3 regions of the Neorhizobium sp. DAR64872/K0K18 genome follow, and region 2 is predicted to be linked to each of the others. Evidence: predicted binding sites of a transcription regulator. Region 2 holds the regulator's gene; each other region holds the start of a gene.
What was found. Region 2 encodes PhoB, which activates phosphate uptake and scavenging genes when phosphate is short. Its sites were predicted from a motif close to TGTCATNNANCTGTCAT; they were not measured.

Region 1 (7,427 bases), 1.6 Mb from region 2:
GTGGCGACGCTTCTGTCGTCGGCCGCCGCCGACAAGGATATCGAACTGATTGTCCGCGGCGAGGTTTCGGTGCGCGAAACGGTCCTCGGCGATGCCGGCCGCTTCCGCCAGATCGTCACCAATCTGGTCGGCAATGCCGTCAAATTTACCGAAAAGGGCCATGTCTTCATCGACTTGAAGTCGCGGCCGATCGATGGTGACCAGCTGATGCTGTCGATCCGCATCGAGGATACCGGCCTTGGCATTCCCGAAGAAAAGCTTCGGTCGGTGTTTGAAAAGTTCAGCCAGGTGGATACGTCGTCCACCCGCCGTCATGAAGGCACCGGGCTTGGTCTTGCGATTACGTCCGGTCTGGTCGAGCTGTTCGGCGGTTCCGTCGAGGTCGAGAGCGAGCTTGGCCGCGGTTCGGTCTTTACCGTCAACCTGCCGTTTGCCGTGGTTGCCGAACGCAAGATGGAAGTGACGCTGCCGGTCAGCACCAGCGGTGCCCGGGTGCTCGTGATCGACGACAACGCTGTGAACCGCCGCATCCTCACCGAGCAGCTGAGCATGTGGGGCTTCGAGACCGTTGCCGCTGAAAACGGGGCGGAGGGTCTTGCCTTCCTGCACGAAGCAACCAGGCTCGGCATCGTCATCGATGTGGTCGTGCTGGATTATCACATGCCGGAGATGAACGGGTTCGACTGCGCCAAGGCGATCCGGCGCGACAGGCGCTTCGATTTCACCGGCATCGTCTTCCTGACGTCGATGGACATGGCAAACGACGAGACGATGTTTGCCGAGCTCAATGTTCAGGCGCATCTGATGAAGCCCGCCCGCGCAGCCCTTTTGCGCAGCACGATCATCGACGTCGTCCGCGTCATCCGCACCCGGCGCCGCGCATCCGGGCAGGCGGTGCCGCTCATTGCGTCGTCTACTCCAGCCGTCGACACAGCTGGCTCAAAGCCTGCAGAACCGGTGGCGCAGGAAAACACCGTCGCTCCCATCGTCAAACCAACGCTCGATGTTCTCGTGGCTGAGGACAACGAGGTCAACCAGATCGTCTTTACCCAGATCCTGCAGATGACCGGATGGCTGTTCCAGATCGTCAAGAACGGGGCGGAAGCCGTCGAGGCCTGGCAGAAGTATGATCCGGCAGTGATCATCATGGACGTGTCGATGCCGGTGATGAACGGCCATCAGGCGACCCGCAAGATCCGCGAACTCGAGACATCGACCGGCACGCATGTCCCGATCATCGGCGTCACGGCCCACGCGCTCGAAAGCGACCGCGAGCTCTGCTTCCAGGTCGGCATGGACGATTATCTGTCGAAGCCAATTAGCCCTGAAGCGCTGGAGAACAAGATCCGTCACTGGCTGGATGGGGCAGTCGTCGTTTCGGCGCTCGACGGCAATTGAGGTCTTGGAGCCTCAGCCCTTGCGTCCGCTCAGCATCTCTCGCTTTCCGGCAAAACCGGGTTGGCGCTCCACGGTGAAGCCGGCCGCCGCCAGATTGCGCCGGACGAAGCCTGCTGCCGCATAGGTTCCGAACGTGCCGCCGATGCGGGTCTTGTCGAACAGCGCCTGCATCAGCTCCGGCGACCACATGTCCGGATTGCGCGACGGCGCAAAGCCATCGAGGAACCACGCGTCGAACTCGTCTCCCGCAGCCGTGACGCCGTCGAGCGCCGGGCCGCAGACAACCGTCAGCGTCGTCTGATCGTCGAGGTCGATGATGATCCGGCCGCTCGGCTCATCCGGCCATGCTTGCGTCAGTGCCTGCCGTTGCGCATCGATTTCCGGCCACCGCGCCAGTGCCCGCCCGATCTCGTCGCGCTGCATTGGATAGAGCTCGAACGATGTGAAATGCAGCCGCGTGCCGGGTTTGCGGAAAAGCGCCCACTGGCGCCAGGTCTCGCAGGCGTTGAGGCCGGTGCCGAAACCGAGTTCGCCGATCCGGAACGTGTCTCCAGCTGGCGACATCTCGGTCCAGCGCTCCGGCAGGCCGTTTCCGGCCAGAAACACATGGCCGCATTCCAGCCGGCCATCGGTGCGGCAATAAAAGTGGTCGCCAAATTCCGTCGAATACGGCATATCGCCGTCATGCCAGTCGAGCGCCGGGGCTTCAGGCGTGGCGTCGTCTTTTACAATTTCGGGATCGTGATTGCTCATGGAAGATGCGGATAATCCTCGAGGTCCCCGGGGTCAATCGCCAGCGATGCCGCATCTCCCCGGCGATCATGTCGATCTCCTGATCATCGGCGGCGGCATCATGGGCCTCTGGGCCGCGGTCAAGGCGGAACGGCTTGGCATCCGAACCCTTTTGGTCGAAGCCGGACGGTTGGGGCAGGGTGCCAGCGGCGGCATTCTGGGCGCGCTGATGTCGCATGTGCCCGACCGCTGGAACGACAAGAAACAGGCGCAATTCGACGCACTCGTCGCCCTCGAAGACGAAGTGGCGAGGCTCGAAGCCGAGGCCGGGCTGTCCTGCGGTTATCGCCGCTCCGGTCGGCTGATCCCGCTGCCGAAGCCGCACTTGAGACCCATCGCCCTACGCCATCAGCAGGAGGCAGAGGTCAACTGGCGGCACGACGGCGATCCGTTCCACTGGCATGTGCTCGATGCGTCGCCTTTCGACGGATGGCCGGACCCGGCCTTTACCGAAGCCGGCATCGTGCACGACACGTTTGCCGCCCGCGTTTCCCCCCGTCATCTGATGGCTGCGCTCGCCGCCTTCCTTGGCAACGCCCGGCATGTGAGCCTGATCGAAGGACTGCCGGCGGAGCGGATCGACCCGGTGGCAAACCGCGTCGAATTTGCCGATGGACGCTCGATCGGTTTTGGCCATTGCATGATTGCGGCCGGCCCGCAGTCGTTTCCGCTGCTTGGTCCCCTGTCTCCATCCATCTCGGTTCCGCTGGGACAGCCGGTGAAGGGGCAGGCGGCGCTGTTGAAGGCCGATATCGATCCGTCGCTGCCGATCCTCTTCCTCAACGGCCTCTATGTCATCGCCCATGACGATGGCCACGTGGCGGTCGGCAGCACCAGCGAGGAGGAGTTCGACGCGCCGTTTGCCACCGATGCCAAGCTCGACGATCTCCTGGTCCGCGCCCGCGCGCTCGTGCCGGCACTTTCCGGTGCGGAAGTGGTGGAGCGCTGGGCCGGCTTGAGGCCCAAGGCGATCGGCCGTGAGCCGATGGTGGGGCCGCATCCCGACCATCCAAGCGTCATCGCTCTCACCGGCGGCTTCAAGGTCAGCTTCGGGCTTGCCCACAGGCTTGCGGATGCCGCGCTCGGTTTCGTCATCGGTCAAGAGCACTCGCTTCCCGAGAGTTTTATACTTTGGGATCATCTTTCGGTTGCTACGCGTTAAACGCGCGTTTCGGCCCTTTCTCGTCGTTAATCTGTCACGCAAATCGCGTAACCCAATTCGTGGGGTTGATGAGCATGCGTGAATAAACGAACAGGGGCAGAAAAGGTGACGCATGCGCTACGCACTCTATTTTACGCCACCTGCGCATGATCCGCTGACGCTTGCTGCGGCGCAATGGCTCGGCCGCAGTGCCTATTCCGGCGAGGCGATGGAGCCGCCCGAGATCTGCAACCTTGGTTTGCACGAGATCGCCTATCATACCGCGCTGCCACGCCGCTGCGGTTTTCACGCCACGCTGAAGGCGCCGTTCCGGCTGGCGCCCGATATTACCGAACAGATGCTGCTGCGCCATCTGATGCGCTTTGCCGGTGCCCATGATCCGTTCGAACTGCCGCCTCTCGAAGTGGCGCGGCTCGGCAATTATTTCGGGCTCGTGCCGGCGCTTCCCTGCGAGCGGATGCGGTTTCTCGCCTGCGCCGTCGTGCAGGAATTCGATGCGTTTCGGGCGCCTCTCTCGGAAGGCGAACTGGAACGCGCCGATCCCGGCGATCTCTCGGCACCGCAGTTTTCCAATCTTCATCGCTGGGGCAACCCTTACGTGATGGAAGAATACCGCTTTCACATGACGCTGACGGGCCCGATGACACCGGCCGAGATGCCGCGTTTCGAAACGGCCTTGCGCGCCCATTTCAATCCGTATCTGCTGCGTCCCTTGGAAATCGCCAATATCGCGCTGTTCGTCGAGAATGAGCCCGGTGCGCCGTTCCATGTCCATTCTCTGCATCCGATGGGGCGCGTTTCCGCCCGCAAGATCGCCTGAGCGATCACGTTCCGTCTCGACATCGGCGGAAAGGCTGGGCTACCTTCCACAAGAGATAATCGAGGTGGACCATGCCCATAACCATAAAAGACTATCCCCGCGACCTCGTCGGCTATGGCCGCCATACGCCTGATCCGAAATGGCCCGGCGGCGCCAATATCGCCGTGCAGTTCGTGATCAACTACGAAGAGGGCGGCGAAAGCTCGATCCTGGATGATGATCCGGCGTCTGAAAACTTGCTGTCGGAGATCGTCGGCGCCGCCGCCTGGCCGGGCCAGCGCAATCTCAACATGGAATCGATCTACGAATACGGTTCTCGCGCCGGTTTCTGGCGGCTGCACCGGCTGTTTACCGAACTCAATGTGCAGACCACCGTCTATGGCGTGACGCTTGCCATGGCCCGTAATCCCGAAGCTGTCGCTGCCATGAAGGAAGCCGGTTGGGAGATCGCCAGCCACGGTTACCGCTGGCTGGAATACAAGGATTTCGACGAAGCGCGGGAACGCGAACACATTCTTGAGGCGGTGCGCCTGCATACGGAGCTTACCGGCGAGCGTCCTTACGGCATGTATCAGGGCAAGCCATCCGACAACACGCTGAAGCTCGTCATGGAAGAGGGCGGTTTCCTCTATTCGTCCGACAGCTACGCCGACGATCTGCCCTATTGGGTTCCCGGGTTGGATGGCAAGCCGTTCCTGATCATCCCCTATACGCTGGAAACCAACGACATGCGCTTTGCCACGCCGCAGGGTTTCAACACCGGCGATCAGTTCTTCACCTATCTAAAGGATGCGTTTGACACACTTTACCGGGAAGGCGAGGAGGGGGCGGCAAAGATGCTGTCGGTCGGCCTGCATTGCCGCCTCGTCGGGCGTCCGGGTCGCGTTGCTGCGCTGCGCCGGTTCATGGAATACGTGCTCTCCCACGACAAGGTCTGGCTGCCGCAACGCATCGAGATCGCCCGCCACTGGCACGCCCATCACAAGCCCTCAGATGCGTCGATGACCAGCACGGTGGCTGCACGATGACCGCCCGCAACGATTTCGTCGCGACCTTCGGTGGTGTGTTCGAACATTCGCCCTTTATCGCCGAGCGCGCCTATGACGGCGGCATGATCTTCGTGCCGCTGACCGCCAAGGGCGTGCATGAGGCGATGGTGGCGGTTTTTCGCGCCGCGGACCCGCAGGAGAAGCTCGGCATCCTCAACGCCCATCCGGACCTTGCCGGCAAGCTCGCCATCGCCGGCGGATTGACTGAAGAGAGCAAAAGCGAACAGGCCGGCGCCGGTCTCGATCGTCTGAGCCCAGATGAGCACGCACGCTTCACCGAACTCAACGCCGCCTATGTCGCAAAATTCGGCTTCCCCTTCATCATCGCCGTCAAGGGCCTGACACGGGACGACATCCTCGCCGCCTTCGAGACCCGCGTCGGCAACGATGCGGACCAGGAGTTCAAGACCGCCTGCGCCCAGGTGGAAAGGATCGCGCATCTGCGGCTGCTGGCGCTTTTGCCGGAGACGTGAGGGGTTTGCTTTTCCCTTGCCTGTCCTTCGCCTATAGTGACCGCAACAGGAGTTCTCGCCCTCATGAGACCGTCGGAAGTGCTGGAGAAAAACCGTGTGGCTATCCGCGAAGCGACGAAACGCTTCAATGCGGCGAACCCGCGCGTCTTCGGTTCGGTGGCGCGGGGTGAGGACGGTCCGGACAGCGATATCGATATTCTCGTCGATGCACTGCCCGGCACGACGCTGTTCGATCTCGGCGGATTGCTAGAAGAGCTGAAGGAGATGATGTCGGGTACCGATGTCGACCTTCTCACACCGGGGGATCTTCCCGAGCGCCTGCGCGAGCGGATACTGCGGGAAGCCAAGCCGGTATGAGCATCGAGCGGCTCCAGACCTACATCGATGAAATGCTTGAGATCGGGCAGGAGATCCGGACGTTTGTCGCAGGCATGACCTATGAGGACTTCGCCGGCAATATTCTCGCGCAGCGGGGCATCGGGATGAACCTGCTGATGATCGGCGAAGCCTCCATGCAGCTTGCCAAGGAGTTTCCCGAATTCGTGGCCGACCATCCGGATATCCCGTGGATCAAGATCCGCGGAATGAGAAACCGCATCGCGCACGGCTATCGCAGCATCAATGTGGAAACTCTGTGGGATACGGTTCAGACATCCATTCCCGACCTTCTCGACCAACTCCACTCTCTGCGCAACTTCCATGCCCAAGGCGAATGATATGACCGACCCCGAAACCCTCCACATCCTCCCGCTCACCAAAGCAGCATTCGCAGCCTATGGCGACGTGATCGAGGCCGATCCGGCGACGATGCGGCTGATCAACAACGGCACGACGGAGCGCTACCATGGGCTGGCCTCACCGGTCGTAGTCGGGGCCCCGGAGCGGCTGATCTTCAACATTTTTCGCAGCCAGCCGCGGAGTTTCCCGCACGAGGTCGGGATGATGGAGCGACATCCGTTCGGCAGCCAGAGTTTCATGCCGCTGTCGGGGCGGCCGTTTCTGGTGGGCGTCTCCGACGACGAGGACGGCCGGCCGGGGCGTCCGAAAATCTTTTTGGCGCAGCCGCATCAGGGCGTGAACTATTTCGCCAATACCTGGCATCATCCGCTGATGGCACTCGGCGAGGTCAGCGATTTTCTCGTCGTCGATCGCGACAACACGGCGGCAAACCTCGAGGAATTCTTCTTCGACAAACCCTATCGCATCACGGAGCCCAGCCTATGACCGGCCTCACCACCCATGTGCTCGATACCGCGAGCGGTGCGCCTGCCTCCGGGCTCGTCATCGACCTCTACCGGATCGACGGCGACGCCCGCGAAAAACTCATGACGGTCACGACCAATGCCGATGGCCGCATTGATGGCGGACCGATCCTCTCCGGCGACACCTTCGTCACCGGCATCTTCGAGCTTGTCTTCCATGCGGGCGACTACCTGCGTGCCCGCGGCGTCGCGCTCACCGAGCCGGCCTTTCTCGACGTCATCCCGATCCGCTTCGGCATTTCCGATGTCTCGGCGCATTATCATGTGCCGCTGCTGATCTCGCCCTATGGCTATTCCACCTACAGGGGAAGCTGATGCGCTTTGCAGCGATCGCCGATATCCACGGAAACTGCGCCGCACTGCAGGCGGTGCTCGACGACATCGCAGACCTCGGCATCCGCGACATCGTCAATCTCGGCGATTGTTTCAGCGGCCCACTGGAGGCTGACAGGACCGGTGACCTGCTGCTGC
Region 2 (7,427 bases):
AGAAGGCTCACCTCGGCGTTATCCCAGGCCTCAAGGAATATGTTGAGTTCTTCATCTCCGACGAAATGATCGGCCCTGACAGCCCGCTCGCCGAATACGGCCTGGTTGCTGCTCCGGACGATCAGCGCGAACAGGTCCGCAAGGACTTCGAAGCCGGCAAGACCATGTAATCAAAATTCCGGCGCCGCTTCTTGCGGCGCCGGTCTTCTTTCGTGCCAGGCGGCGACTTGTCCGTCGTGCGACAGAAGCAAAGCTTGGCGTCAGTCGCTGCGTTTTGGATGGCGAAACATATTGATTCCGATGGTGGGATTTGTGCGGTAATGGGTGCCGTCGATGGCGGTAGGCCGGGGGATTTTAATGAGCACACCATTGATTTTATTGATTCTGGCGATAATTGCGATCGCTTGTTACGTTGTCGGAACCAGGCACGCCCTGGCAATCGCCGGCGGCCGTTCCTCAAAGCTTCATTCACGTCCGGGCTACTACGGCACCTTCGTCGCACTCTGCGCCGTTCTGCCGTCGGTTCTCATCCTGGCCGCGTGGCTGGTCGTCAGCCCCCTCTATATCAACTCCACTGTCCTCGATGGCTTTCCTGAAGACGTAAAGGCGCGTTCGCCGGCCGAACAGGGTCTCTCCTTCGGCATGGTAAGCTCGCTTGCGCGCGGCATGAACGTACTGAGCCTGGACGAGATCGAGCGCATCGGCGGAAATCCCGTCGAACTGCGCGCAGCGCTTGGCGCTAAGGGCGTCCCGCTTGCCGGCGACCCCGAACCATACATGGTCGAGTCCGCTGGCGATCTCAACGTCATGACCAAGATCAGCAACTGGGTTATGACCGCGGTAGTCCTTCTGGCAGCCCTGATCGGCGCCGGCTTTTCCTACACGCGCATCGCGCCGCGGTTTCGGGCTCGCAACCGTGTCGAGAAGGTGATCCTCGCCAGCCTCGTCGTCGCATCCTCGATCGCGATCCTGACGACGGTCGGCATCGTCGCCTCGATGCTGACGGAAGCGACCCATTTCTTCACCAGCATCCCGCCGTGGGAATTCTTCTTCGGCACCGTGTGGGATCCGCGCTTTGCGGCCGCCGGCGCCACGGACTCGGCTGGTCAGTTCGGCCTTATCCCGCTGCTTCTCGGCACACTCTATATCGGCTTCGTCGCCATGCTCGTTGCCGTCCCGAGCGGTCTGTTTTCCGCGATCTACATGTCGGAATACGCCTCCCGCGGTGTCCGCTCCGTGGCAAAGCCTCTGCTCGAAGTTCTCGCCGGCATTCCCACCATCGTCTACGGCTTCTTTGCCCTGACGACGGTCGGCCCATTCCTGCGCGACCTGTCTTCGCAGCTGAACGGCCTTGTCACAGGCGATTACGCCAACTTCATCCAGGCACAGAGCGTTCTCACTGCCGGCTTCGTCATGGGCATCATGCTGATCCCTTACGTCTCGTCGCTGTCGGACGACATCATCACCGCCGTGCCGGGAACGCTTCGTGACGGCTCGCTCGGTCTCGGCGCCACCCAGTCCGAAACCATCAAGAAGGTCGTCCTGCCGGCAGCCCTGCCGGGCATCGTCGGCGCCCTCCTGATGACCGCCTCGCGCGCCATCGGCGAAACCATGATCGTGGTGCTCGCCGCCGGTGTCGCCGCCCGCATGCAGCTCAACCCGTTCGAGCCGATGACGACGGTGACCGTCAAGATCGTCAGCCAGCTGACGGGCGACCTTGAATTCACCTCGCCGCAGACGCTCGTCGCCTTCGCACTCGGCATCACGCTGTTTGCGATCACGCTTTGCCTCAACATCTACGCGCTCTACATCGTGCGCAAATACCGGGAGCAGTACGAATGACCGACGTGGTTTCCTCCACCGCCGGCGTCTTGGCCAAGCCTGCCCGTCGCGATATCGGTATCAAACGCCGCTACGCCGCCGAGCGCCGCTTTCGTGCCTATGGCATCGCTGCTCTCTCGTTCGGCATCCTGTTCCTGATGCTCCTTCTGTGGTCGGTCGTCTCGAAGGGCTATACCGCCTTTCAGCAGACGATGATCACCATCCCTGTCGAGTTCTCGCAGCAGATCATCGACAAGGATAATGTGCGGGCTACGGATCCGGCCAAGCTGATGACGGCCAACTACCCGATCGTCGCCCGCAATGCGCTGGCGAAGGTTCTGGGCGTCGCCGAAAACGATCGCCAGGGTCTGCGTGCCGTCAACCAGATGATTTCGGACGGCGTTCGTGGCCAGCTGCGCGATATGGTCGTTTCCGATCCTGAGATCATCGGCACGACCCAGACGGTTTCGCTCCTGGCGGCCGGCGATATCGACAGCGCCGTGAAAGGCCAGATCAATCTCGACGTGGCGGAAACCAGCCGCAAGGTGTCCGACCAGCAGGTCGGATGGATGAAGCAGCTGACCGACAGCGGTGCGCTCGCCAAGGAATTCAACACCGGCATTTTCTTCAACGGCGCGTCCAGCCGTCCGGAAGCAGCCGGCGTCGGCGTCGCTCTGATCGGCTCCTTCTACATGATGCTGATCGTGCTCGTCCTGTCTCTGCCGATCGGCGTCGCAGCCTCGATCTATCTTGAGGAGTTTGCCCCGAAGAACCGGTTCACCGACCTGATCGAGGTCAACATCAACAATCTCGCAGCGGTCCCGTCGATCGTCTACGGTCTCCTCGGTCTCGCGGTCTTCATCAACTTCATGGGCCTACCGCGCTCGGCCTCGCTGGTCGGCGGCCTGGTTCTGACGCTGATGACGCTTCCGACCATCATCATCGCCACCCGCGCGGCGCTGAAAGCAGTGCCACCGTCGATCCGCGCCGCAGCGCTTGGGCTCGGTGCCTCGAAGATGCAGACCATCTTCCACCACGTCCTGCCGCTTGCCATGCCCGGTATCCTGACCGGTACGATCATTGGCCTGGCGCACGCGCTCGGCGAAACCGCGCCGCTTCTCTTGATCGGCATGGTCGCCTTCGTGGCAAACTATCCGACCACGCCGATGGATCCGTCGACGGCACTGCCGGTACAGATCTACATGTGGGCCAACGAGGCGGAACGCGCCTTCGTTGAACGAACCTCGGGAGCGATCATGATCCTGCTCCTGTTCCTGATCTTGATGAATGTTGGCGCAATTCTCTTGCGACGCCGCTTCGAACGGCGTTGGTAGAGGAAGGGGGAAGCAATGAACATGATGTCAGAAGCTGCAGTTGAGAAGGCGCTGGTCAAGAAAATGAACGACGTTGCATATAAGATGATCGGCAAGGATGTCTCCGTTTATTACGGTGACAAGCGCGCTCTTTATGACGTGAACCTGAATGTCCGCCAAAATACCGTCACTGCTTTGATCGGTCCGTCTGGCTGCGGCAAGTCCACCTTCCTGCGCACGATGAACCGCATGAACGACACGATCGAGGGTTGCCGCGTCACCGGCAAGATCACGCTCGACGGCGACGATATCTACGACAAGGAAATCGACGTCGTGGAGCTGCGCGCCCGGGTCGGCATGGTGTTTCAGAAGCCGAACCCGTTCCCGAAGTCGATCTACGAGAACATTGCCTACGGTCCCCGCATCCACGGCCTTGCCCGCGGCAAGACGGAAATGGACGCGATTGTCGAGGCAAGCCTGCAGCGCGCCGGCCTCTGGGCAGAAGTCAAGGATCGCCTGCATGAAGGCGGTACCGGCCTTTCCGGCGGTCAGCAGCAGCGCCTTTGCATCGCCCGTGCGATCGCCGTTTCGCCTGAAGTCATTCTGATGGACGAGCCGTGCTCGGCACTCGACCCCATCGCCACGGCCAAGGTCGAGGAACTGATCCACGAACTGCGCGCCAACTACACGATCGTGATCGTCACCCACTCGATGCAGCAGGCAGCCCGCGTTTCACAGCGCACGGCAATGTTCCATCTCGGCCATCTGGTCGAGGAAAACGATACCGACAAGATGTTCACCAATCCGGATGACCAGCGCACCCAGGATTACATCATGGGCCGCTTCGGCTGATGCGGGCGCAGAGCCCGTCAGCCGCAACTGCAGACATCAAGGATCAGACACATGGTTTCGACCCATATTCTCTCGGCCTATGACGAGGAACTGAAATACCTGAACCGCCGGATCTCCGAAATGGGCGGCCTGGCGGAGCAGATGTGCGGTGATGCCGTGCGTGCGCTCGTCAACTCCGACTCCGCACTGGCCCAGAAGGTCATCTCGGACGACGTCATTCTCGACCATGCCGAGCGCGATATCCAGGACAAGGCGATCGTCACCATCGCCAAGCGTCAGCCGATGGCGGCCGACCTTCGCGAGATCATCGGCACGCTGCGCATCGCAGCAGACCTGGAACGCGTCGGCGACCTTGGTAAGAACACCGCCAAGCGCGTGCTCGCCGTGCAGGGAACAGGCGTCCCGCGCAAGCTCGCCCGTGGTTTGGAGCATCTTTCCGAACTGGCGCTGGTGCAGCTCAAGGACGTTCTTGATGTCTTCGCCAACCGCTCTGCGGAAAAAGCCGAGATCATCCGCCAGCGCGATGAAGAGATTGACGCGATGTACACCTCGCTGTTCCGCGAACTCCTCACCTACATGATGGAGGATCCGCGCAACATCACCACGTGCACCCATCTCCTGTTCTGCGCCAAGAACATCGAGCGCATCGGCGACCACGCGACCAATATCGCCGAGACCATCTACTACATCGCGACCGGCGCACAGCCGGAGGGCGAACGTCCGAAAGACGATACGTCCAACATGCTCGGCTCCGCCGGGACATGATGCAGCTCGCCCGAAATCGCCCGCCGGTTTCGGGACGATAACTGCCAAAACCAATGACCTGAAGCAGCGCGAGCGGATCTGGCGGATCTAAGTGCAGTTCGGGACGAGTGACGGAGCAAGTCGGAATGCAGCCGAAGATCGCAGTCGTGGAAGACGAAGAGGCCCTCAGCGTCCTCCTTCGGTATAACCTGGAGGCCGAGGGTTACGAGGTCGATACCGTGCTTCGCGGTGACGAAGCGGAAATCAGGCTTCAGGAGCGCGTTCCGGATCTTCTCATTCTCGACTGGATGCTGCCGGGCGTTTCAGGCATCGAACTCTGCCGTCGCCTGCGTATGCGGCCGGAGACGGAACGCCTGCCGATCATCATGCTGACGGCGCGCGGCGAAGAAAGCGAGCGCGTTCGCGGGCTTGCCACCGGCGCAGACGACTATGTGGTCAAGCCGTTTTCGACACCGGAGCTGATGGCCCGCGTCAAGGCGATGCTGCGCCGTGCCCGACCGGAGGTGCTTTCGAGCGTCCTCAAATGCGGCGATATCGAACTCGATCGCGAAACCCATCGCGTTCACCGCAAGAGCCGCGAAGTTCGCCTCGGGCCGACAGAGTTTAGACTTCTGGAATTCCTGATGGCCTCGCCCAGCCGCGTCTTTTCGCGCTCGCAGCTGCTCGACGGCGTCTGGGGCCATGACATCTATGTCGACGAGCGTACCGTCGACGTGCATGTAGGGCGCCTCCGGAAGGCGCTCAACTTTTCCAACATGCAGGACGTCATCCGCACGGTCCGCGGTGCCGGCTACTCGATGGAAGCCTGAGCACCGCGTCTCCTAGCCGGCAGCGTCATGGCAATCACGCCGGTCACGACGCAGGCGAGACCGAGCCAGGCTGTCGAGGCAAGTGTTTCGCCGAGAAACACGACGCCGATGCCAACGCCGATCGGCACCCGCAGATAGGCCTGCGCCGTCGTGCCGACGGAGCCCAGCGTCTGGACCAGCCGGAAATAGATGACGAAGGCCAGCGCCGTCGAAAATACCGCCAGCGCCAACAGGGCGAGCATGGAATCGGCGCTGGGCGTCAGCGTCCAGGGCCGATCGACCACGAGGCTCACGGGAATGAGGATGGCCGCCCCTGCAATCAGCGATCCCGCGGCGGGCATCATCGGGTCCAATCCTTTAAAATTCTTGCCGAAGATGGCAGCCGCCGCATAGCAGATCGTCGCCGCCACGATGGCGAGTTGCGCCCAGAGGTTCTCGCCCGAGCCGGCAAGCGCCTCCATGCCGACGATCAGGCATATGCCGACAATGCCTGCGGCAACTCCAAACAGCTTGGCCGCAGAGACGCTTTCATGGCGGGTGATCAGCGCCGTCAACAGAAAGGCGAAGATCGGCGTCGTTGAACTCAAGATGGTGGCAAGGCCCGCATCGGTCGTCTGTTCGGCCCAGGCGATGAGGGTGAAGGGGACCGCGCTGTTGAGGCAGGCCTGAACCGTGAAAAGCTTCCAGGTCTGCCGGTCGGTCGGCAGCTTCAATCCGCGAAGGCGTAGTGCCGCAGCGAGAATGAGCCCGGCGACCAGTGTTCTGACGGCAATAAAGGTGACAGGCGAAATCGTCTCCACACCGACTTTGATCAGCGTGTAGGACGCGCCCCAAAGCGTCGCGAGCGTGAGGAGCAGCAACAGATCCGTTGCCATGCTTGTTTTGGTGTCCGCCATTCCAGTTCCTATCCCCATCCATGCAATCTCCGCCCGCTCTTAGCGGAGAGAGGAAAAGAAATGCTTCGGCGACGGCCGAACCGTTGATCGCTGACGGCAAAGTTTTCCGGTGCTAGAACTGGATCATGTCCAATATGGTTTCAGGAAATACGATTGCGGAAGTTGCAAGCCTGATCGGCGATGTCGCGCGCGCCAACATGCTGTCCGCGCTGATGGGCGGCCAGGCGCTGACGGCGGGCGAACTGGCACGCCATGCCGGCGTCACCGCGCAGACAACCAGCGGCCATCTCGGCAAACTGGCCAAGGCGCATCTGATCGCAGTCGAGAAGCAGGGCAGGCACCGCTACTACCGGCTTGCCTCTCCGGAAGTCGCGCACGTGATCCACGCGTTGATGGCAGTCGCCGCGGATGGGCCGAAGCGCCATCATCCTGTCGGCCCGAAAGACGAGGCGTTACGGCTTGCCCGCACCTGTTACGATCACATGGCAGGCCGCCTCGCCATCGCGCTCGCCGACTCCCTGACCGGCAACGGCTATCTGCTGCTCGGCGATGGAGCAGGCCTGATCACCGACGAGGGCAGACGGTTCTTTTGTGATTTCGGGATCGATCTCGACCAGCTGACCCGCTCGAAACGCCCTCTGTGCCGGACATGCCTCGATTGGAGCGAGCGGCGGCCGCATCTGGCGGGACAGCTGGGCGGAGCGCTGCTGTCCCGCGCACTCGCCGTCGGCTGGATCGGTCGCCGGGAGGAAACCCGGGCCCTGCGGATCACGCGCGCCGGAGAGATCGGGTTTGCCGAGACATTCAGGCTTCCATCGGACTGGCGTATCGCACCGTCCGAAACTCTGATGGTCAGGCGGCTTCCTGGGTCTTCCATTCCGGCAGCGGGAACAGCTTGTCGTAGCCAAGATTGAAGAGATAGGCATAGACCACGTAGAACAGCGCGATCGCGATATCCATTGTCAGCGCAT
Region 3 (7,427 bases), 990 kb from region 2:
CCAGAGACCCAGAGCCAGGAGAAGAAGGACGCGCTGAGACTGATGGGCGCCGAGCTCGTGGAAGTACCAGCCGTTCCCTACAAGAACCCGAACAACTATGTGAAGGTTTCCGGTCGCCTTGCCGAGCAGCTTGCCAAGACGGAGCCTGCGGGCGCGATCTGGGCAAACCAGTTCGACAATGTTGCCAACCGGCAGGCCCATATCGAGATGACTGGCCCGGAGATCTTCGAACAGACGGGCGGCAAGGTGGACGGCTTCGTGTGCGCAGTCGGCTCCGGCGGTACGCTGGTCGGTACAGCCATGGCGTTGCGGGCGCTTAAGCCCGGCGTCAAGATCGGCATCGCGGATCCGGAAGGCGCGGCACTCTACGAATTTTATGCGCACGGCGAGATGAAATCCGAGGGAAGTTCGATCACCGAGGGCATCGGTCAGGGACGTATCACCGCCAATCTCGAAGGGTTTGCGCCTGACTATTCCTATCGCATTTCGGACGCTGAAGCGCTGCCGATCGTGTTCGATCTGATTGAGAACGAGGGGCTTTGCCTCGGCGGCTCTTCCGGCATCAACATCGCGGGCGCGATGCGCCTCGCGAAGGATCTCGGCCCCGGCCATACGATCGTGACGATCCTTTGCGACTACGGCAACCGCTATCAGTCCAAACTCTTCAACCCGGATTTCCTGCAGTCCAAGGGCCTGCCGGTTCCGGGCTGGCTCACGAAGAAGACCAAGATCGATATTCCGTTCGAAACCGTCTGAAACCGACCGCAGAGAACAGAACCGATGGCAACTGAACTCCTCTATCGCGACGACTTCTATCTCTCGACACTGGAGGCGGTGGTTACCGCGATCCACGAGGATGGCGGCATCGAATTCGACCGCACCTGCTTCTATGCGACATCTGGGGGGCAACCTGGTGATACCGGCAGTCTGGAGCGCGCCGACGGAACCAGGATCAAGCTTGGCCAGACACGGCACGGCGAGACGAAGGACATCGTCGTCCACGTTCCGCTGGAAGGCGAACCGCGGCCGACGGTCGGCGAAACTGTTGTCATGCATGTCGACTGGGACAGACGGCACAAGCTGATGCGGATGCATACGGCCTGCCACCTGCTGTCGGTCGTCTGCTCCTACCCGATCACCGGTGCCGCAGTTGGCGAAGACGAATCGCGTGTCGATTTCGACATGACGGCCGTGATCGACAAGGACGAGGTGACCGCCGGCTTGATGGATCTCGTCACGCAGAACCATCCGGTCTACCTGCAATGGATCACCGACGCGGAACTGGCGGCCAATCCCGGCATCGTCAAATCGAAGAACGTCCGGCCGCCGGTCGGGCTCGGACGCGTCAGCCTTGTCTGCATCGGCGAGGATTCGAGCGTTGACAGCCAGCCGTGCGGCGGCACACATGTGGCAAACACCGGGGAAGTGGGCGCTATCCACATTTCCAAAATCGAGAAAAAGGGCAAGGAAAACCGTCGCTTCCGGATCCGGTTCGGCGATATCGCCACGGATGCCTGAAGACACTCGTTTGTCCGGACCGGTTTCTCACCGAATACCGCGTTTTATCAAGGTAGGAGTTTTGACATGAGCGACACCAGCCGTTTCGTCGTTTCGTCCGAGTGGCTCGAAAACGAGCTCGGAAGCCCGGATTTGAGAATCGTCGACGCCTCCTTCTACCTGCCTGCCCACAACCGCGATGCAGATACCGAATATGCGGCAGGGCATATTCCCGGTGCCGTGCGTTTCGATCACGACAAAGTCGCGGATCATTCCACCGGTCTCCCGCATATGGTGCCCTCGCCCGATGTGTTTGCCGATGCTGTCGGCAAGCTCGGCATCAGCGAGAATGACCGCATCGTCATCTATGACGGTCCGGGCATCTTTTCTTCGCCGCGTGGCTGGTGGCTGTTCCGCATCATGGGTGCGAAACAGGTGTTTATCCTGGACGGTGGCCTCGATGGCTGGAAGGCGGAAGGGCGCGCGCTCGAAACCGAGATCCCCTCGCCGGTTGCGTCCATTTTCGATGCGGAGCTTCGCCTCGACAAGGTCATCGACTACCATCAGATGATGTCGATCGTCAGCGATCGTACAAGCCAGATTGCGGATGCACGGCCGGCCGGACGCTTTACCGGCACAGAGCCGGAACCCCGCGCTGGCATGCGCTCCGGTCATATGCCGGGTGCCGTCAACGCTCCCTCCAGCAGCTTTTCGACAAACGGCAAGCTGAAGACGATACCCGAACTGCGCCAGGCTATTGAAGCCGCGGGAATCGATTTGGGGCGCCCGGTCGTGACGAGCTGCGGTTCGGGCATTACCGCTGCGATCATCACGCTTGCGCTGGAATCGCTCGGGCATGAGGACAACGCGCTTTATGACGGGTCTTGGACGGAATGGGGCGGACGCTCGGACACGCCGATCGAGACAGGACCGGCTAAGCCTACCCCTGCAATCTCGTCGCAGGCGTAACGATGGCGAAAAAGCCCCTACCGCTGAAGGCGCGCGTCACCGTTCTGGAAATGACGGCCGCGCCCAAGACAAGCATACCGATTCCGGCCAACATTCAAACCGCCATCATACGCGCTACCGAAGTGCCGTTGCATTTCTACCGGTACCTATACCGGCAAGTCGGCAAACGCTGGCACTGGTACGATAGGCTGCGGCTGTCCGACGCCGAGCTTGCGGCCGCGATCCACAACCCGCGCTGTTCGATCACGATCCTTCTGGTCGACGGATCGCCAGCCGGCTTCTACGAGCTGAACTCTACTGACGACAACGTCGTAGAGCTGTCCTATTTCGGCCTGTTCGAACGGGCCCTCGGGCTCGGCATCGGCAAGTGGTTCCTGACGCAGGCTCTTTATTCTGCGTGGCAGAACAACCCGGAGAAGGTCACCGTCACCACCAATTCGCTCGACCATCCCCGAGCGCTGCAGCTCTACCAGATGATGGGTTTTTCGCCTGTCTCGACATACGAGGCCGAGATCGTGCCGATGACCAGCGCGGAACTGGTAAAGGTGCTGGACAGCTAGCTCGCGCAAGGATCGGGTGGCGCTTCAAAGCCCGACGGGTCATCTCCTATATATAGAAAAGGAGACGACCATGCCAATCTTCAACGCGATCCCGGGCGACCACGCAGAGCATCTATGGAACGGAGGCAGCGATTCCTACGGACACCAGCCGGAGACCATGATCTCGGATGGTCCCGGATATCCCTGCCGCCATTGCCTCAGGAATATCGACGCGGGCGAAAGCCTGTTCGTTCTTGCCTATCGACCGTTTCCGACAACGCAGCCCTATGCCGAAACCGGTCCCATCTTCCTGCATAAGACGCCCTGCCCACGGTTTATCGCGGAAGAGGTTCTACCGCCAATTCTGGTCAGTCCGGATTACATCGTCCGGGGTTATGGAGAGAATGACAGGATCGTCTATGGCACGGGTGCGGTGACCCCGACGTCCGAAATCATGCGGCGCGCCGAAGACCTGCTTCAACGCGCCGATATCGCCTATGTCCACGTTCGCTCGGCCCGCAACAACTGTTTCCAGTGCCGGATTGACGCGGCTTAGCAGGAGCCCCTTATGCCTGCGGGTCTCCGCCGTCCCGCTCCAGCTTTTCGGCAAAATCGAGGAGCTGCCGCACGAGATCGCCCGCAGCCTTGTCGTTTTGTTCGATCCTGCGAGCCGACACTTCTCTCAGGTTGAGAAGCGCCGCTTCCACACTGCGCGGCAGAGCCGGGCCGCGGTCATGATGTGGCCCCCTGTCGTGATCGCGGTGGTGTTCGTGCCGTTCCTGCTTCAGCTTGATCTTTTCAGCCAGCTCGGACAAGCGCTCGAGGATGGTCGTTGCGAAACTGCGGTTCTCATCGAGATGCGCACGGCCCTCGTCAGTGATGGTGTAACGCTTCTTGTTGCCATCCGCTTCAGCCGTCACGTAGCCGGCTTCCTCAAGATAGGTCAGCGTCGGATAGATGACGCCGGGGCTGGGTGCGTAAAAACCATACGTCATATCTTCGATATGTTTTATGATCTCGTAGCCGTGGCGGGCTTCTTTCTCGATCAAGGCCAGGACGACCAGTCTGAGATCGCCCTGCATCAGAAAGCGACCGATACGTCCCTCGCCATCGTCGCCGAAGCCACGACCACCGCCCGGCCCGCCTTTTCCGCCAAAACCCCTACCCGCAAAGCCTTTGCTGAACGGACCGCCCCGCATGGTAAATAGTCCCTCGAAGCCCGAGCGATCGGCGTTGCAGCTTCTGTGGGTTTCAAATCGTTGAAACATCTTACTCTCCTTTAGAGTATCTTTCGATATATCTAAAGCTAGCACATTTCCGCAATACTGCAAGCTGCCAGATATATCTAAGTCATATCCGTTTGATTTTTGTGGCGGATTTTTTTCGAGCTATCTGCGGCGCGCGGTGCGGCCGATCCGGATTGACCGTCGCGTCGTTACCCGGCAGTCACCGAACTTTCGCCGACCGTCATTTTAGGGATGCGTCCGTGGGCGATTGTGCCTAAGCTCGCCTCCATCAGTGATCCGGAGGGAGATATTAGATGTCGCTTTTCACCAAAGACCTTTTCGAAAATCATGCGGTCTCGCGCCGATCCCTTCTCGGTGGCATTGCGGCCACATCGGCGCTGGTCATGCTCCACCCGTTTGCGGCACGCGCGGCCGCCAACCAGGCGCATCTGCGGCTGATGGAGACGACAGACATCCACGTGCATGTGTTCCCTTATGATTATTATGCCGACAAGCCGAACGACACACTTGGACTGGCCCGTACCGCCTCGATCATCGATTCGATTCGAGCCGAAGCCGGAAATTCGATGCTGATCGACAACGGCGACTTCCTGCAGGGCAATCCGCTCGGGGACTACATCGCCTATGAGCGTGGCATGAAGGAGGGCGACAAGCATCCCGTGATCACTGCGATGAACGTGCTGGGATATGACGTCGGCACGCTTGGAAACCACGAATTCAACTACGGCCTCGATTTCCTGTTCAAGGTTCTTGCAGGATCCGGCTTTCCGCATGTCTGCGCCAACCTGACCAAGGGCCAGCTTGCCTCCAACGCCAAAGACGACGATCTCTTCTTCAAACCCTACGTGATCATCGAAAAGCAGATCCGCGACGGTTCCGGCCAGTCGACCCCGATCAAGGTCGGCTTCATCGGCTTCGTGCCGCCACAGATCATGACCTGGGATAGCAAGAATCTTGAGGGCAAGGCGCAGACGCGCGATATCGTCGATGCTGCCAAGGCCTGGGTGCCCGTCATGAAGGAGGAAGGCGCCGACATCGTCATCGCCCTCTCCCATTCCGGCATCGATGGTTCCGGCCAGAGCGATCGGATGGAAAACGCGTCTCTTTATCTCGCAGGGATCGAGGGTATCGATGCGATCTTCACCGGCCACCAGCATCTGGTCTTCCCCGGCCCGAAGGATTTCGAGGGCATTGCCGGCGCTGATGCCAAGAAAGGTACGCTGATGGGCAAGCCCGCCGTCATGGCCGGGTTCTGGGGCTCCCATATGGGTCTTATCGACCTGTTGATCGAAAAGGATGGCAGCGGCTGGAAGATCGTCGATTCCACCTCGGAAGTCAGACCGATCTATCACCGCGACGAAAATCGCAAGGTCGTTGCCGACGTCAAAGACAAGCCTGAGGTCACCGCGGCCATCAAGCCGGAACACGAGGCGACGCTTGCCTATATCCGCCGCCCGGTCGGCAAGACATCTGCGCCGCTCTATTCCTACTTCGCGCTGGTCGCGGATGATCCGTCGGTGCAGATCGTCTCAAATGCGCAGACCTGGTACATCAAGGACATGCTGAAGGATGGCGAGTACAAGGACCTCCCGGTGCTATCCGCCGCCGCTCCCTTCAAGGCCGGCGGTCGCGGCGGTGCGGATTACTTCACCGACGTCCCGACCGGCGACATCGCCATCAAGAATGTCGCGGATCTCTATCTCTATCCCAACACGGTTCAGGCCGTGCTGATATCGGGCGCGCAGGTCAAGAACTGGCTGGAAATGTCGGCTGGCATGTTCAACCAGGTCAAGCCGGGATCAAAGGATGTTCCGCTGCTCAACGCCGGTTTCCCGTCCTACAATTTCGACGTGATCGATGGCGTGACCTACCAGATCGACCTGTCCCAGCCGTCGCGCTTCGACAAGGATGGAAAGGTACTGGACGAGAATGCTCACCGTATCGTCGACCTGATGTTTGACGGCAAGCCGATCGATCCGGCGCAGAAGTTTGTCGTCGTCACCAATAACTACCGTGCCGGCGGTGGCGGCAAGTTCCCGGAGATCGCCAGCGACAAGGTCATTTTCGTCGCACCCGACACCAACCGCGACGTCGTTGTTCGCTACATCATCGATCAAGGGACGATCAATCCTTCGGCCGACGACAACTGGTCGTTCAAGGCGCAGCCCGGATCCACGGCCCTGTTCGAGACCGGACCCAAGGCGCGCCAGTTTGCCGGCAGTCTGAAGGGGACGAAGATCGAGGATGCAGGCGACGGCGAGAACGGTTTCGCGAAGTTCAGACTGGTTCTTTGAGGCGCCACATCCAGTCGTCCGGCCGAGGACCCGTGTTATTCGGCAGCCTGCCAATACGTCCTTTCCGGCTCCTGCTTCAGGAGTTCGGGAAGGTCATCATGGTTTGGACATGAGGACAGCTTGGCTGCAAACGATTCGATCAACCACTGTCCCGCGGGTCCGGGCGGATTGGATGCCTTTCGCAAGGCGTAGATCGGATATTGCCCCTGCTCGTACGCGTCGATATCCAACGCGACCAGATCGCCGTTGCGGATGTCATCGAGCACCAGGGACGCCGGAAGCCCACCCCAACCAAGCCCACCCTTGATCAGCTGATACTTGGTGGCGATGTCGCTGATGCGCCAGATCTTGTAGGACAGGACGTTGAAGTTACGCCCTGCGGTAAGGCCTGACGCGTCGGTCACGACCAGTTGCGTCTCGTCGCGCACGTCGGCGAGGGTGAGTGTGCGGTTGAGCTTCACCAGTGGATGGTCAGGCGCTGCGACCGGCAAGAGGTAGGAATGACCGATCCTTTCGGCAATCAGCGAATCGTCCTGCTTCAGGAGAGCGCCACCGATGCCGATGCCGGCCCGCCCACTGATGACCTGGCTCATCACCATACCGAGTTCCCCGACGCTGAGGTTGAGGGCGACACTTGGAAATTTCTCTCGGAATTCGCGTAGCTGGCTGACCACCGCGTCGGCCGGCACCATCACGCTGACAGCCAGCGTGATCTCGGCTTCCAATCCCTGAGTGATGCTCTTTGCCCGAGACCGCATGATCTGCAGGTCGGCAACGATCCGCCGCGCATCCATCAGCATCGCCCGCCCGGCCTCGGTCAGTTTTGGCTGACGCGCCCCGGCCCGGTCGAACAACTGAATCTCAAGCTGCGTCTCGAGGTT

Region 1: the regulator PhoB is predicted to act here: its motif matches at 3,374-3,390, upstream of ACQY1P_RS16815 (DUF1045 domain-containing protein).
Region 3: the regulator PhoB is predicted to act here: its motif matches at 4,450-4,466, upstream of ACQY1P_RS11985 (bifunctional 2',3'-cyclic-nucleotide 2'-phosphodiesterase/3'-nucleotidase).

Annotation. Positions count from the first base shown of each region.
Region 1 covers NZ_CP191446.1:2,313,065-2,320,491, reverse strand. Annotated here, with positions in the region: gene ACQY1P_RS16830 (response regulator) at 1-1,398, shown strand, start outside; gene mnmD (tRNA (5-methylaminomethyl-2-thiouridine)(34)-methyltransferase MnmD) at 1,411-2,151, opposite strand; gene ACQY1P_RS16820 (NAD(P)/FAD-dependent oxidoreductase) at 2,150-3,352, shown strand; gene ACQY1P_RS16815 (DUF1045 domain-containing protein) at 3,465-4,172, shown strand; gene puuE (allantoinase PuuE) at 4,244-5,200, shown strand; gene uraD (2-oxo-4-hydroxy-4-carboxy-5-ureidoimidazoline decarboxylase) at 5,197-5,694, shown strand; gene ACQY1P_RS16800 (nucleotidyltransferase family protein) at 5,758-6,051, shown strand; gene ACQY1P_RS16795 (HepT-like ribonuclease domain-containing protein) at 6,048-6,410, shown strand; gene ACQY1P_RS16790 (ureidoglycolate lyase) at 6,412-6,918, shown strand; gene uraH (hydroxyisourate hydrolase) at 6,915-7,271, shown strand; gene ACQY1P_RS16780 (metallophosphoesterase family protein) at 7,271-7,427, shown strand, end outside.
Region 2 covers NZ_CP191446.1:371,255-378,681, forward strand. Annotated here, with positions in the region: gene ACQY1P_RS07275 (substrate-binding domain-containing protein) at 1-170, shown strand, start outside; gene pstC (phosphate ABC transporter permease subunit PstC) at 358-1,842, shown strand; gene pstA (phosphate ABC transporter permease PstA) at 1,839-3,155, shown strand; gene pstB (phosphate ABC transporter ATP-binding protein PstB) at 3,171-3,986, shown strand; gene phoU (phosphate signaling complex protein PhoU) at 4,038-4,751, shown strand; gene phoB (phosphate regulon transcriptional regulator PhoB) at 4,877-5,560, shown strand; gene ACQY1P_RS07305 (DMT family transporter) at 5,542-6,456, opposite strand; gene ACQY1P_RS07310 (ArsR/SmtB family transcription factor) at 6,582-7,370, shown strand; gene ACQY1P_RS07315 (PACE efflux transporter) at 7,309-7,427, opposite strand, start outside.
Region 3 covers NZ_CP191446.1:1,359,404-1,366,830, reverse strand. Annotated here, with positions in the region: gene ACQY1P_RS12015 (cysteine synthase A) at 1-756, shown strand, start outside; gene ACQY1P_RS12010 (alanyl-tRNA editing protein) at 781-1,518, shown strand; gene sseA (3-mercaptopyruvate sulfurtransferase) at 1,585-2,466, shown strand; gene ACQY1P_RS12000 (GNAT family N-acetyltransferase) at 2,469-3,026, shown strand; gene ACQY1P_RS11995 (DUF1203 domain-containing protein) at 3,097-3,561, shown strand; gene ACQY1P_RS11990 (PadR family transcriptional regulator) at 3,572-4,273, opposite strand; gene ACQY1P_RS11985 (bifunctional 2',3'-cyclic-nucleotide 2'-phosphodiesterase/3'-nucleotidase) at 4,546-6,546, shown strand; gene ACQY1P_RS11980 (LysR family transcriptional regulator) at 6,582-7,427, opposite strand, start outside.